DNA from 3 places in the Enterobacter cloacae complex sp. HYC074_NIDB genome. Region 3 is predicted to be linked to each of the others. Evidence: predicted binding sites of a transcription regulator. Region 3 holds the regulator's gene; each other region holds the start of a gene.

The links. The regulator Fur, encoded in region 3, represses iron uptake genes when iron is present. The targets are predictions, from matches to a motif close to ATAATAATGAGAACNACTATCAA.
Region 1: a site for Fur is predicted at 2,811-2,833, ahead of O1724_RS16465 (Nramp family divalent metal transporter). Genes of this name have one in related genera too.
Region 2: a site for Fur is predicted at 3,412-3,434, ahead of O1724_RS13580 (TonB-dependent siderophore receptor). Genes of this name have one in related genera too.

What each region holds. Positions count from the first base shown of each region.
Region 1 covers NZ_CP114214.1:3,393,980-3,398,987, reverse strand. Annotated here, with positions in the region: gene O1724_RS16475 (EAL domain-containing protein) at 1-1,295, shown strand, start outside; gene nupC (nucleoside permease NupC) at 1,341-2,528, opposite strand; gene O1724_RS16465 (Nramp family divalent metal transporter) at 2,874-4,112, shown strand; gene ypeC (DUF2502 domain-containing protein YpeC) at 4,146-4,493, opposite strand; gene mgrA (L-glyceraldehyde 3-phosphate reductase) at 4,620-5,008, opposite strand, start outside.
Region 2 covers NZ_CP114214.1:2,787,968-2,792,975, reverse strand. Annotated here, with positions in the region: partial or broken gene O1724_RS13600 (potassium/proton antiporter) at 1-793, opposite strand, end outside; gene ldcA (muramoyltetrapeptide carboxypeptidase) at 891-1,805, opposite strand; gene emtA (membrane-bound lytic murein transglycosylase EmtA) at 1,913-2,524, shown strand; gene ycgR (flagellar brake protein YcgR) at 2,562-3,293, opposite strand; gene O1724_RS13580 (TonB-dependent siderophore receptor) at 3,454-5,008, shown strand, end outside.
Region 3 covers NZ_CP114214.1:1,411,101-1,416,108, forward strand. Annotated here, with positions in the region: gene glnS (glutamine--tRNA ligase) at 1-844, shown strand, start outside; gene chiP (chitoporin ChiP) at 1,292-2,689, shown strand; gene chiQ (ChiQ/YbfN family lipoprotein) at 2,737-3,063, shown strand; gene fur (ferric iron uptake transcriptional regulator) at 3,153-3,599, opposite strand; gene fldA (flavodoxin FldA) at 3,891-4,421, opposite strand; gene ybfE (LexA regulated protein) at 4,577-4,864, opposite strand; gene ybfF (esterase) at 4,993-5,008, opposite strand, start outside.

The DNA.
Region 1 (5,008 bases), 2.0 Mb from region 3:
TCGCCATCTGCCTGCTTTACATGTCGCGGATCTATCAGAAAAGTGAATGGCTGAAACAGGGGTGGCAGGAGAGGGCGCTTACCGATCCGCTCACCGGTCTGCCTAACATTCGTGCGCTGGAAGTGTTTTTACAGCACCATCCCGAAGCCAAAATCTGCTGCCTGCGCCTGGATAATCTGGAATTTCTGAGCCGTCATTACGGCATCCTCATGCGTGTACACTGTAAAAAGATGATCACCGCGTCGCTGCAACCGTTATTGCAAAAAGACGAGAAGCTCTTTCAGTTGCCAGGCAGTGAGCTGGTGGTGGTCTTGTTGGGTCCGGGCACGGCTGAACGTCTGCAATATATGGTTGATCATCTGAACAGCCGTAAGATTGTCTGGAACAAGACTGAGCTCGACATTGAGTTTGGCGCCTCCTGGGGCGAAGTGCCGGATGGGGAAAGCCTGCACCACACGCTGGGTCAGCTGAGCTGGCTGTCCGAGCAATCCTGTGGCGGGCATAACGTTCTGGCGTTAACCAACAGTCTGGATGATGTCTCTGGTCAGACGACGGACAGGGTGCTAATGCTGGCCCGCATAAAACGCGCCCTTGATATCGGCGGCCTTCACCTTTACGCCCAGCCAATTCACAACGCGCGCGGAGAAGGGTACTTTGAAATCCTCTCCAGGCTGGAAAGCGATGGCGAGATCATCACCCCTGACCGCTTTATTCCGCTGATTGCTCAGTTTAACCTGAGCCACCGGTTTGACCTGAACGTGTTGGAAAAATTGCTGATGTGGATGCGCAGCCATCCGTCCGGACGTGCAGGAACGCGCTTCTCCGTTAATCTGATGCCGCTGACGCTGATGCAAAATGAGATTGCGGCTGAGATCATCGCGCTTTTTGAACGCTACGCCATTGCGCCGCAAAATATCATCATTGAGATCACCGAGGAACAGGCTTTCTCAGACTCGGGAAGCAGCATCAAAAATATTCAGCAGCTGCGTGATTACGGCTTCCGCATTGCCATAGACGACTTTGGTACCGGCTATGCCAACTTTGAGCGCCTGAAGCGGCTGGAGGCCGATATCATTAAGATCGATGGTTGCTTCGTGAAAGATATCTGCACCGACAGCATGGATGCGATGATCGTGCAGTCCATTTGCAACATGGCAAAAACGAAATCGCTGTGTGTGGTGGCTGAATATGTGGAAACGGCTGAACAACGCGAGATGTTGTTGCGATTTGGCGTAGATTATTTGCAGGGCTATTTGATTGGTAAACCCCAGCCTCTGACGGCGCTGGAAGCATAAAAAAACCGGGAGCGAGGACTCCCGGTTTTTATTACGCGGTATGAATTACAGAACCAGTGCTGCAATAGAGGCAGACAGGACGCTCACCAGCGTTGAACCGTAAACCAGCTTCAGGCCAAAGCGAGAAACCACGTTACCCTGCTCTTCGTTCAGGCCTTTAATCGCGCCAGCGATGATACCGATGGAAGAGAAGTTCGCGAAGGAGACCAGGAAGACGGACAGGATCCCTTCCGCACGTGGGGAGAGTGTGCTGGCAATCTTCTGGAGATCCATCATCGCCACGAATTCGTTGGATACCAGTTTCGTTGCCATGATGCTGCCCACCTGCAACGCTTCGTGAGCCGGTACACCCATCACCCAGGCAACCGGGTAGAAGATATAGCCCAGAATGCCCTGGAAGGAGATACCGAGTACGGCCGCAAACAGGGCGTTCAGCGCAGCGATCAGCGCGATAAAGCCAATCAGCATCGCGGCAACGATAATTGCAACCTTGAAACCCGCCAGAATGTATTCACCCAGCATTTCGAAGAAGCTCTGCCCCTCGTGCAGGTTAGACATCTGAATATTCTCTTCGCTGGCATCCACGCGGTACGGGTTAATCAGCGAAAGAACGATAAAGGTGCTGAACATATTCAGAACCAGGGCCGCAACCACGTATTTAGGTTCCAGCATAGTCATATACGCGCCCACGATAGACATGGAAACGGTAGACATTGCTGTCGCCGCCATGGTGTACATGCGGTTACGGGACATCTTGCCGAGGATATCTTTATACGCAATGAAGTTCTCAGACTGACCGAGGATCAGTGAGCTGACTGCGTTAAAGGATTCCAGTTTACCCATGCCGTTAACTTTCGATAACAGGAAGCCGATCGCACGGATAACCACCGGCAGAACGCGGATGTGCTGAAGGATACCGATCAGGGCAGAGATGAAGACGATAGGGCAGAGTACCTTCAGGAAGAAGAAGGCCAGACCCTGATCGTTCATGCTGCCAAAGACGAAGTTTGTCCCTTCGTTGGCAAATCCGAGCAGTTTTTCGAACATTTCGGAGAAGCCTTTCACGAAGCCGAGGCCTACGTTGGAGTTCAGGAAGAACCACGCAAGTAAAACTTCAATGACCAGCAGCTGGACAACATAGCGAATACGAATTTTTTTGCGGTCTGTGCTGACCAGCAATGCAAGTGCAGTAACGACAACAAGTGCCAGGACAAAATGAAGGACGCGGTCCATATTTGCTCCAAATATGAGGCAGGTTTAATTTCCGTGCACATTCTATGTAACAAGCACAAAGAAAACGAGATCAAGCCCACACTATAGTTACATCCTGTGACGAGTCTCAAAAATAGTGATCAACAATACATTTTTGTTATGTTAGGTAAATGAGTGAAAAGTTAAGTTTGTGTGCTACGCTTCACAAATGTCTGCGCATTTTCACATTCTGTGACCTTGCTCCACCTGCCTGTCTATCGTTCCTGGCTATCAGAGAAATCATGTTAACCATTTCAAATGAACTTGATAATCATTCTCATTTTGATAGCATAAAACATAGCAAAGGCTATATTTCCAGAGGCAGAAATGACGAATAGTCGCGTAGAGAGTAGCAGCGGCAGAGCGGCACGCAAGCTGCGGCTCGCATTAATGGGACCGGCATTCATTGCCGCGATTGGCTACATCGATCCGGGTAATTTTGCGACCAACATTCAGGCCGGGGCCAGCTTCGGCTATAAACTGCTGTGGGTTGTGGTCTGGGCCAATCTGATGGCGATGCTGATTCAGATGCTCTCCGCGAAGCTGGGTATTGCTACCGGAAAAAACCTGGCGGAGCAAATCCGCGATCATTATCCACGTCCGGCAGTTTGGTTTTACTGGGTTCAGGCGGAAATTATCGCCATGGCCACCGATCTCGCCGAGTTTATCGGGGCGGCGATCGGCTTTAAGCTTATTCTGGGCGTCTCTCTGCTTCAGGGGGCCGTGCTGACCGGTATCGCCACTTTCCTGATTCTGATGCTCCAGCGGCGGGGGCAAAAACCGCTGGAGAAAGTCATCGGCGGCCTGCTGCTGTTCGTCGCTGCCGCCTATATTGTTGAGCTGATTTTCTCCCAGCCGAATCTGGCGCAGCTGACGAAAGGGATGGTGATCCCGTCGTTACCCACTTCTGAAGCCGTTTTTCTGGCTGCCGGGGTGCTGGGGGCGACCATTATGCCGCACGTCATTTATCTACACTCTTCATTAACCCAGAATCTGCATGGCGGGACGAGTAAAGAGCGCTACTCCGCCTCGAAATGGGATGTGGCTATCGCGATGACCATTGCCGGATTTGTGAATCTGGCGATGATGGCCACCGCCGCCGCCGCGTTCCACTTTAACGGGCATACCGGGGTTGCCGATCTTGACCAGGCTTACCTGACGCTGGAGCCGTTGCTGAGTCATGCCGCTGCCACTATTTTTGGTTTAAGCCTGGTTGCTGCGGGCCTTTCATCTACGGTTGTGGGGACACTGGCCGGGCAGGTGGTGATGCAGGGGTTCGTACGTTTCCATATTCCGCTGTGGGTTCGCCGCTCGGTCACGATGCTGCCTTCCTTTGTTGTGATCCTGATGGGGCTGGATCCGACCCGCATTCTGGTGATGAGTCAGGTGCTGCTGAGTTTCGGGATTGCGCTGGCGCTGGTGCCGCTGCTGATCTTCACCAGCAACAAATCACTGATGGGCGATCTGGTGAATTCGACGTGGGTGAAACGCGCCGGGTGGACCATTGTGGTCGTGGTGGTGGCGTTAAACTTGTGGTTGCTGATAGGCACAGCCGCAGGCCTGTAAAAGAAAAAGGAGCCGGAAGGCTCCTTTTTGTTGTTAATGGTGATGGCCGTGACCGTGGCCTCTGCCTTTTCCGTGACCCCAGCCGCCACGGCGGTCGTCACGATCTTTCCAGCCTTCGCGGTAGCCGCGTTCGTAAGCCTTACGCTTATCCCAGCCACGGTGATAGCCGTTATCGTGTTTCCACCAGCGGTTTTGACGCCATTCATAATGGCGATGCCAGTAGTCACGGTCGCGCCAGTAGCCACCGTCCCAGTATCTGCCGTAGTCATCACGATCGCCAATTTGTAATTTAATCGATGGCAACAGGGTGATTTCGCCCGCATTGGCGACCAGCGGGGCCGAAGCCAGTAATACCGCTGCAAGAATCAGTGACCTGAACATACTCTTCTCCTTCACGATCGGGGCCGCTGTGCGACCTGTTAACGCAATTTTACGAGTTGGTAAACATTCGTTTCATCGCCTCAACTCCTAAATCATGAACGAGAGCACTTTTTGCTAAAAGTGTTTTTAATCTGAACTGGACAGGAGCGTATCTATCGTCTTGAGCTCTTCTGCCGTGAACCGACAATTTTCAAGCACGCCTGCTGCATCATCAATTTGTCCGGTCTTGCTTGCGCCGATGAGCACGGATGTCACCGCATCGTGGCGCAGGATCCAGGCCAGTGCCATTTGCGACAGCTTTTGCCCCCGTTTTTCCGCCAGCGCATTCAGCTTACGTACCTTTTCCAGCTTTTTGTCGGTGATCTGTTCCGGATTAAGGAACTTACTGCCGCTTGCTGCGCGAGAATCCGCTGGGATGCCGTTCAGATAGCGATCGGTCAACTGTCCGCCCGCCAGGGGAGAGAAGGGGATACATCCCACCCCTTTTTGCTGCAACACGTCCAGCAACCCCTCTT
Region 2 (5,008 bases), 1.4 Mb from region 3:
GACGGTTGCGAATCGGTCGGTTGCCCAACAGGAAACCGCAAAGGTAAACCGCCAGAATACCGCTGCCGTCCAGCGCGGTGGTGACGGCAAAGATCAGGATCCCGCCGCTCAGGGCCAGCAGCGGGTAAAGGCCGGAAGGCAGCGTAATACGGTTGATCGTCTGCTGTAACAGGTAACCGCCGCCGAGACCAATGATAATCCCCAGGCCAAACTGCTGGAGGATGTGCCAGGCGAACATCCAGCTCAGGCCGGTTTCGTGCTGCTGGATCATCTCAATCAGAGTGATGGTCAGGAACACCGCCATCGGATCGTTACTGCCGGATTCAATCTCCAGCGTGGAGCCAACGCGTTCGTTCAGCCCCTTGCCGCCGAGCAGCGAGAAAACCGCTGCCGCATCGGTCGAGCCGACAATCGCGCCAATCAGCAGGCCTTCCATAATATCGAGGTTAAACAGCCAGGCCGCCATCATACCGGTCAGGCCGGAGGTGATCAGCACCCCGACGGTCGCCAGAGACAGCGCCGGGCCTAAGGCCACGCGGAACGAACTTGCCTGGGTGCGCATACCGCCGTCCAGCAGGATGACCGCCAGCGCGAGGTTACTCACCATATAGGCGAAAGGGTAATTATCGAAGGGGATACCGCCGATTCCGTCGACTCCCGCCAGCATGCCGATAGCCAGGAAAATGACAAGAATAGGTATGCCAAGGCGCGATGAAAATGAACTTAATAAAATGCTGAAGGTTACCAGGATGGAACCCAGAATGAAAAGACTGATTATCGCTGTGGCACCCAATGTCGTCTTACTCCCACCTCAATGTGAACGCTGTTATTAAAACCCTAACATATTAACAACGGTAACAGCGTTTTATTGAGGGGGAATAACGGCATTTTTATGCCTTTAAGACCGGATGACCGCTGATTGTTAACCGACTGCCTGAATTATCGTGTACAAGGTGCGCCCGGGCACCCAGCGGCAGCGTAACGGTTTGCTGCTCATGGCCGAAATCCAGGCCGGCGATCACCGGGATATCCAGGCGGGAACGAATGAAATCAATCATCGTTTCCAGGGAATAGCCTGCATCGTAATCGTTGGGGGCTGAACCGCTAAAACTGCCCAGCACAATGGCCGACTGCCGATCCAGGATCCCGGCGTGATACAGCTGCAACAGCATGCGTTCGACACGGAACGGGTGTTCATTGATATCTTCCAGCACCAGTATGCCATCCGTGATCTGCGGCAGCCACGGCGTACCAATTAGCGACACCAGCATCGCGAGGTTGCCGCCCCACAGCTGTCCTTCACATTCCCAGTGCGGTCCATTGCCTTGCCACTCGATGGTGAACGTCGGGTTTTGCAGGGCGCGCCAGAAATGGTCCTGCGTAAACGCATCCAGCTCCGGCGCGCCAAAGTTACCGGCCAGCATCGGGCCGCTAAAGGTAATGACGTTATGCAACGCCAGCAGGCCGAGCTGGATCGCCGTGAAATCGCTGTGTCCGCAGATTAACAGCGGATCCTGCTGCTGGCGCGCGGCCAGCCCGGCCCAGTCGATGCTCTCCAGCAGCCGGCTTGCGCCATAGCCGCCGCGCACGGCCAGCACAATGGTGTTTTCACCTTCCAGCGTCGCCAGGCTGTTGATATCGCTCAGTCTCTGCGCCTCCGTACCGGCAAAACGCTGCATGCGGCGGGGGATAATTGTCTGATTTTCTACCTGATGGCCCATTTCCAGCAGGCGTTGAACGCCCCGCTGTGCCGCCTCCTGATTGATGCAGTAGCCTGACGGTGCGATGAGATGAAACTGAGGCATGGCAATTCCTTGCTGAATGAGAATCTAATTGTCTATATCATGCCGCTTATACGCCGCCTGCTTCAAGGGGCGACGTACCGCGATGACCGGCTATAAGGATAGATGACGTGAAATTGAGATGGTTTGCTTTTTTGATTGTGCTGCTCGCTGGCTGTAGTTCAAAACATGATTATCAAAATCCCCCCTGGAACCCTGAAGTGCCGGTAAAGCGGGCCATGCAGTGGATGCCGATCAGCGAACAAGCCGGGAAGGCCTGGGGCGTGAGCCCGCGTCTGATCACGGCGATCATTGCCGTGGAGTCCGGCGGCAACCCGACGCTGGTGAGTAAATCGAATGCGGTGGGGCTGATGCAGTTAAAAGCCTCGACGGCGGGAAGAGAGGTCTATCGCTACATGGGCTGGAAGGGACAGCCATCCACCAGCGAGCTGAAAAACCCGGAGCGTAATATCTCTATGGGAACCGCTTACCTGAGCATTCTCGAGCATGGCATTCTGAAGGGGATTGACGATCCGGAAGTGATGCAATATGCACTGGTGGTGTCGTACGTTAACGGAGCCGGCGCGCTGCTCCGAACCTTCTCATCCGATCGCAAAGAGGCGATAGAAGAGATTAACGATATGGATAAAGATGAATTCTTCGAGCACGTTGTGAAGAATCATCCGTCAGCACAGGCTCCACGTTATATCTGGAAAGTCCAGAAAGCGATGGACGCCATGTAACGCCTTTGTCGGGCGGCAGCACGCTGCCCGACGCCTATCAGCGCACTTTATTCGCGCGTTCCCGCGCTTCACGCTCCAGTGAGAAGATGATGCGCTGTAGTTCGCGTTCGGCGCCTGGCCCGACATTCAGAAAGCGAAAGCTCAGTCGCGGCGTGGTAATGGTTTCGTTTTTGCTGTCCACCACCTTGCGCTCGCTGATGGCAATCAGCTGGGCGTCAAACCAGAAGCGTCCCCATCCGCCCATATCCAGCTCAATCTGACTAAAACGCATACCTTCCACCAGCCCTTCCGGCTTCGGCGTATCCATTAACGCGCCCATCCCGCCCAGTGACAGGTCGAAGAGACGAAAGCGGATCTCTTTTTTGTCCGGCATTTTTGCCTTACAGAAATAGGCCGGGTGAAGCGGAGCGCTGATGCGAAAAAACTCCCGGCGTTGCACGAACCAGAGGTTAGCGGGCAGGGGAGCGATAAACGCAGGCAAACCCTGGTACGCGATCGTGGTCAGACGAGGCAGCACAAACTCGACTTTCGCCCCCTGCGTTTCGGCCATCACCGAGAGATTCTCTGCCTGTAGCGCGGCACGGTTTTCATCGCTCTGGCTACCCAGATCGACGATCAGGTGCTCTGCCGTCACGTCCAGGATCTTGCTGATAAACTGGCTGGTTGACCAGTTGATGCGCAGCGGCACCTCGCCTTTTTTCAGGTCGCGTAACACCCCTAATACAGCCAGCGGATTTTGTTTCAGGAACTGCTCACTGTAGCTACTCACGCCAGATGGCTCCTCGATAGATGACAGACTGTCTCTGGGTTATCGGCACGCGGGCATGAAACTTAATACAAACGATCTGTTTTTCTCCGCCGATATTGATTTGCTAATGGAAATGATAATAATTGCCGTTCCCAATACCATCTAATAACAAGACGACACTATGAGCACTTCACGTTTTGCGTTATGCGCGTTGGCAGGCGCCGTCACGCTGGCATTGCAGACACAGGCTTTCGCAGAAGAGCCCACCATCGTGGTAACCGGTACAGAGCAGGGCAGCGCGCTCCCTGCCTGGACCAATAGCGCCACGAAATCAGCCGTCGCGGAAAGTAAAACGCCGCAGGTAATCAACACCATCGCCGCTAAAGAGATTGAGCAGCGGCACGCCAGTTCGGTAAACGAGATCCTGCGCTATGCGCCGGGCGTTTCCACGGAGGTGCGCGGGAGCACCTCTTACATGAGCGAGTACAAAATCCGCGGGTTCAACGTCGATCAGGAGTTCTACAACGGCCTGCAACTTCCCTATAACGTCACCGGGAACACCAAAGCGCGAATCGATCCGCTGCTGATTGAGAGCGTCGATATCCTGAAGGGGCCGTCATCCGTGCTGTATGGCGGCGGCTCACCGGGCGGGCTGGTCAATATTCAGAGTAAAAAGCCGCAGAAAGAGGCGAAAACGGAACTGGGCTTTAATACCGGAAACCGCAATCTGAAAGAGGGATACCTGGACTCCACGGGGCAGATCGCGAACAGCGACTGGAACTATCGCCTGCTGGGCAAAGCGACGGAAAGTGACGAACAGGCGCACACCACGCGCTATGAAAACTATCTGGTGGCCCCCTCCGTGACCTGGCAGCCTGATGACAAAACGCGCCTGACCATTGACGCGCTGGCGCAAAATACGCCGAGCCTGACGCCGTCTGATCCGATGCCGCTAAGCTATCTGCGGTCTAAATACGCCGATCGTCGTGACTATGCCGGGGATGAGTGGAGCGGCTTTAAGCAGCGCCAGTGGATGCTGGGATACAGCTTTGAGCATGAGTTTGACAGTGGCTGGGGCTTTAACCAGAAAGCGCGCTACTTTGACGTGGACACCCACCAGCGCAGCGCCTATTCCACCGGGACGGGCAGCGAGGTCTACCAGCTTAACCGCTTCGCCTATACCACGGATGAAGATTTGCAGAGCTTCAATATTGATAACCAGGTCACCCGAACCGTCGCGCTGGGGGACTGGAAACATCATCTGCTGGCGGGCTTTGACTACCAGAAGCTGAACTCTCACTTCCATTATCGTTACGCCTCATCCACCCCGGGTATCGATATGCGTCATCCGGATCACTCGCAGATCGATAACGATGCGCTGGGGCTTGAAACCGCGCAGAAAAACCGACTCAGCTATCAGCAGAATGGCTATTACCTCCAGGATCAGATTGCGTTTGGCGGGCTGAACATGCTGGCCAGCCTGCGCTATGACGACTACCGTTCCGTCACCACTAACTATCTGCAAAACGGTGACAAAGCCTGGGTATCGCAGGATCGCCTCACCAAACGACTGGGCGCGCTTTATGCCTTCGACAATGGACTCTCGCCGTTTATCAGCTATTCAGAAGGGTTCGCCCCAGTATCGCCGCAGGGCACGCTGACCGCGAAAGACGTTAAGCCCACCACCAGCAAGCAGGTGGAGGGTGGGGTGAAATACCTGCTGGCGGAATACGCAA
Region 3 (5,008 bases):
CCTGCTGGTCACCGACAAGCACGTTGAAGGCTGGGACGACCCGCGTATGCCGACCATCTCTGGCCTGCGTCGTCGTGGCTACACCTCGGCGTCCATTCGTGAGTTCTGCAAACGTATTGGCGTCACCAAGCAGGACAACACCATCGAAATGGCGTCTCTGGAATCCTGCATTCGTGAAGACCTGAACGAAAACGCGCCGCGCGCGATGGCAGTGATCGATCCAGTGAAACTGGTTATCGAAAACTATCCGCAGGGCGGAAGCGAACAGGTCTCGATGCCTAACCATCCGAACAAACCGGAAATGGGCACCCGCGACGTGCCGTTTAGCGGTGAAATCTGGATCGATCGTGCCGACTTCCGCGAAGAAGCGAACAAGCAGTACAAGCGTCTGGTGCTGGGCAAAGAAGTACGTCTGCGTAACGCCTATGTAATCAAAGCCGAGCGCGTAGAGAAAGATGCGGAAGGTAACATCACGACCATCTTCTGTACGTATGACGCAGAGACGCTGAGTAAAGATCCGGCGGATGGCCGTAAAGTAAAAGGTGTAATCCACTGGGTGAGCGCGCAGCATGCGCTGCCGGTTGAGATCCGTCTCTACGATCGTCTGTTCAGTGTGCCTAATCCAGGCGCTGCGGAGGACTTCCTGGCGGTCATTAACCCTGAGTCTCTGATTATCAAGCAGGGGTATGCCGAGCCGTCTCTGAAAGCCGCTGAAGCCGGTAAAGCGTTCCAGTTTGAACGTGAGGGTTACTTCTGCCTGGACAGCCGTTACAGCACGGCAGAAAAACCGGTATTTAACCGTACCGTCGGTCTGCGTGATACCTGGACTAAGATCGGCGAATAATAACGCTGCTCTGGTCAATGAGAAACAAACGCCGCGTAATGCGGCGTTTTTTTATTTAACGATCATGTCGTTAAGCATCGGGATAATCATTTAAACCCAACATTCCAGGTCAATGTGGTGCTACTTATTTTATTTAAAAAAAGTTTGTTGTTTTCCAAAAACAGAAACACTGAAAAATATATTCACAATATCAATGTTACTTACTGAAAATTAGCGCATTCCCCCGCCAGTACTCGCTTTCCGGTAAATGTTACAAAGCACTACGAAATATGTGCTCTTCGTCATAATCCTGACTTTTGCCTGATTAAAACCATTGATAATTCGCGTCGCGAAAAATAACCTAAAGACGGTAGTTAATTCGAGGGTATTTCTGACTACCCCTGACCATTTGGTCTTTTCTGTTTTTCGCCGTTTAGGGCGTTTTAATTCGTCAAAGAGGAATAATCTATGCGTACGTTTAGTGGCAAACGTAGTGCGCTGGCGCTAGCTATTGCCAGTGTGACAGCAATGTCGGGCCTGGTGATTGCGCCAGAGGCAAAAGCAGCAGGTTTCATTGAAGATTCCACCCTCACGGGCGGTATTTATTACTGGCAGCGTGAGCGTGACCGTAAAGACGTCACTGAAGATAAATACAAAACCAACCTTTCTCACTCGACATGGAACGCCAACCTGGATTTCCAGTCGGGATATGCCGCCGATATGTTCGGGATCGATATTGCCGCATTCACCGCAATTGAAATGGCCGAAAATGGCGACAGCGGCCATCCGAACGAAATTGCGTTCTCCTCCAGTAATAAAGCCTACGACGAAGACTGGTCCGGCGATAAAAGCGGTATCAGCCTGTATAAAGCGGCTGCAAAATTCAAATATGGCCCGGTCTGGGCGCGGGGTGGTTATATCCAGCCAACCGGCCAGACGTTGTTAGCGCCGCACTGGAGCTTTATGCCAGGCACCTATCAGGGGGCGGAAGCCGGTGCTAATTTTGACTACGGCGATGCGGGGGCGTTGAGCTTCTCCTATATGTGGACCAACGAGTACAAAGCGCCGTGGCACATTGAGATGGACAAGTTCTATCAGAACGATAAAAAAACCAAAGTTGATTATCTCCACTCGCTGGGAGCGAAGTACGACTTTAAAAACGATCTGGTGCTGGAAGCTGCATTTGGTCAGGCTGAAGGCTATATCGATCAGTACTTTGCTAAAGCCAGCTACAAATTTGATATCGCGGGTAGCCCGCTGAGCACCAGCTATCAGTTCTACGGTACGCGCGACAAGGTCAGTGATGGCAGCGTAAATGATATCTATGACGGCACCGCGTGGTTACAGGCGCTGACCTTCGGCTACAAGGTAGGTCAGGTTGATTTGCGTCTGGAGGGAACATGGGTCAAGGCAGAAGGGCAGCAGGGCTACTTCCTGCAACGTATGACCCCAACCTACGCCTCCTCTAACGGTCGTCTGGATATCTGGTGGGATAACCGCTCTGACTTTAACGCCGACGGCGAAAAGGCGGTCTTCTTCGGGGCAATGTATGACCTGAAAAACTGGAACCTGCCCGGCTGGGCAGTGGGCGCGTCCTACGCGTACGCCTGGGATGCGAAGCCAGCGGATATGGCTACGCCAGACGCGTACTACGATCCAAACTACCGTCTGAAAGAGTCTTCATACAGCCTGGATGCGATTTACACCCTTCAGGAGGGCCGTGCGAAAGGCACGATGTTCAAACTGCACTTCACCCAGTATGACAACCACTCCGATATCCCGAGCTACGCGGGCGGCTACGGCAACATCTTCCAGGATGAACGTGACGTGAAATTCATGGTCATTGCGCCATTTACCATCTTCTGATGAATGCTGCGGCGGGCGGTGTCCCGCCGTTATGGAGACTGAACATGATGAATAAAAGGGTAATCGTTGCGTTGCTGACCTTCGGGCTGGTGGCATGCGCGCAGGATCAGGCGCCGAAAGAGGACTCCCGTCTGAAAGAGGCCTACAGCGCGTGCATCAATACCGCACAGGGTTCACCTGAGAAGATTGAGGCCTGTCAAAGCGTGCTGAACGTGCTGAAAAAAGACAAAACCCATGAGCAATTCGCCACGCAGGAAAACGTTCGCGTAATGGATTACCAGGCCTGTATTCAGGCGCGTAAAACCAGTAACGATCAGGAAGTGGCGAAGCGTTGCGATAAGATCTGGAACGAGATACGCAATAACAATAAATAAGTTGCTTTACGCCCGGTGGCGCAGCGTCACCGGGCTTTTCAGGCAAAAAAAAGCCAACCTCACGGCTGGCTCAGAGTATGAACACTCACTTATTTTGCGTCGTGCGCATGTTCATTTTCGCGGCAATCACCTTCAGCACAGTGACCGTACAGGTACAGGCTGTGGTTGGTCAGGCGGATGCCATGACGGGCGGCGATTTCACGCTGGCGCGATTCAATGGAATCATCGCTAAATTCAATGACCTTGCCACAGTCGAGGCAGATCAGGTGATCGTGGTGGTGCTGCTGAGTCAGCTCGAACACGGATTTACCGCCTTCGAAATTATGACGAGTAACAATGCCCGCGTCATCAAACTGGTTCAGCACACGATAGACGGTTGCCAGCCCAATCTCTTCACCCATATCGATAAGACGCTTATAAAGGTCTTCCGCACTGACATGGTGATTGTCTGGCCCCTGAAGCACTTCAAGGATTTTTAACCGAGGAAGCGTTACTTTCAGGCCAGCTTTCTTTAATGCGGTATTGTTGTCAGTCATGCGGAATCTGTCCTGTTGCTAAACGATTCACTTCAAAAGAAGAAGTGACAGAAAATGCACTTGGGATAATGCGTCTCATTATAGAACTGCCATGGCTAAATGAAAACTGCAAGTCTCAAGCAAAGTATGCTTATAAAAACGTGGTATCACCAACAAACTTGTTCGATGGCACCCACTTTTTACCAGGGGGATATTGTACAGGTCTGGGCGAAAAAGTTAAAAGTTTGTAGCAATTAATTTAATCGGTTTTACCTGGAAAACGGGCGCAACCGGAGTTGCGCCGCAGGGATATCAGGCGTTAAGGATATCGTCCAGGTTCAGCTCTTCACGAACCTGCTTAACCCATTTTTCTACACGCTCAGCGGTCAGCTCTGGCTGACGGTCTTCATCAATGGCCAAGCCAACGAAGTGATCGTCATCTGCCAGACCTTTGGAAGCTTCGAAATGGTAACCCGCCGTTGGCCAGTGACCGACGATCGCCGCACCGCGTGGCTCAATGATGTCGCGAATAGTGCCCAGCGCATCACAGAAATACTCAGCATAGTCTTCCTGATCGCCACAGCCAAACAGGGCAACCAGCTTGCCGTTGAAGTCTACTTCTTCCAGCGTCGGGAAGAAATCGTCCCAGTCACACTGTGCTTCACCGTAGTACCATGTGGGGATGCCCAGCAGCAGGATGTCATAGCCCTCGAGATCTTCTTTGCTGCTCTTGGCGATGTCATGCACATCAGCAACGTCTTTACCGAGCTGTTTTTGAATGTTTTTTGCGATATTTTCAGTGTTGCCAGTATCACTGCCAAAGAAAATGCCGATGATTGCCATGAGTAAAATAACCTCTTGAAACTTAATGGTATGGTGGCGCAAATTGTCCACGGATAAGGGCAATAATAGCAGAACAGGCAACCCTGCGGAAACAGCTATCACGCAGGACTGCACTCTGTGCTACATGAAAAAGGTAATATTGGGGATTTTCTGACTCACGCCTTGCCGCGTAACGTCTCAAGCTGGGCGATCAGCATCTCTTCGATCAATTCGCTGCGGCTGATGTTGCGCGCGTCAGCTAATTCGTTAAGCGCATCGACGGCATCGGCATTCAGCTTCAGTTCGACACGCTTAAGCCCACGATTTTTATCGCGTTTAAGCTGGTTGCGTTTATTGATACGCAGCTGTTCATCGCGCGAAAGCGGATTCGTTTTCGGTCGTCCCGGTCGACGCTCATTCGCGAACAGATCTAGTGTCGTACGGTCCGTTTGTTCTTTGGCCATGATTCTGAGACTTCGGGGGAAACACGCCGCCCTGCTAATGCCCGGGCGATAAGCGCGCCATCATACATCACCCAAATCCACACGCCAACGACTGGAAGCCCGTCGTCTTCCGGTCGCTGGCTTTTTAATCAATTCGCTGTATCA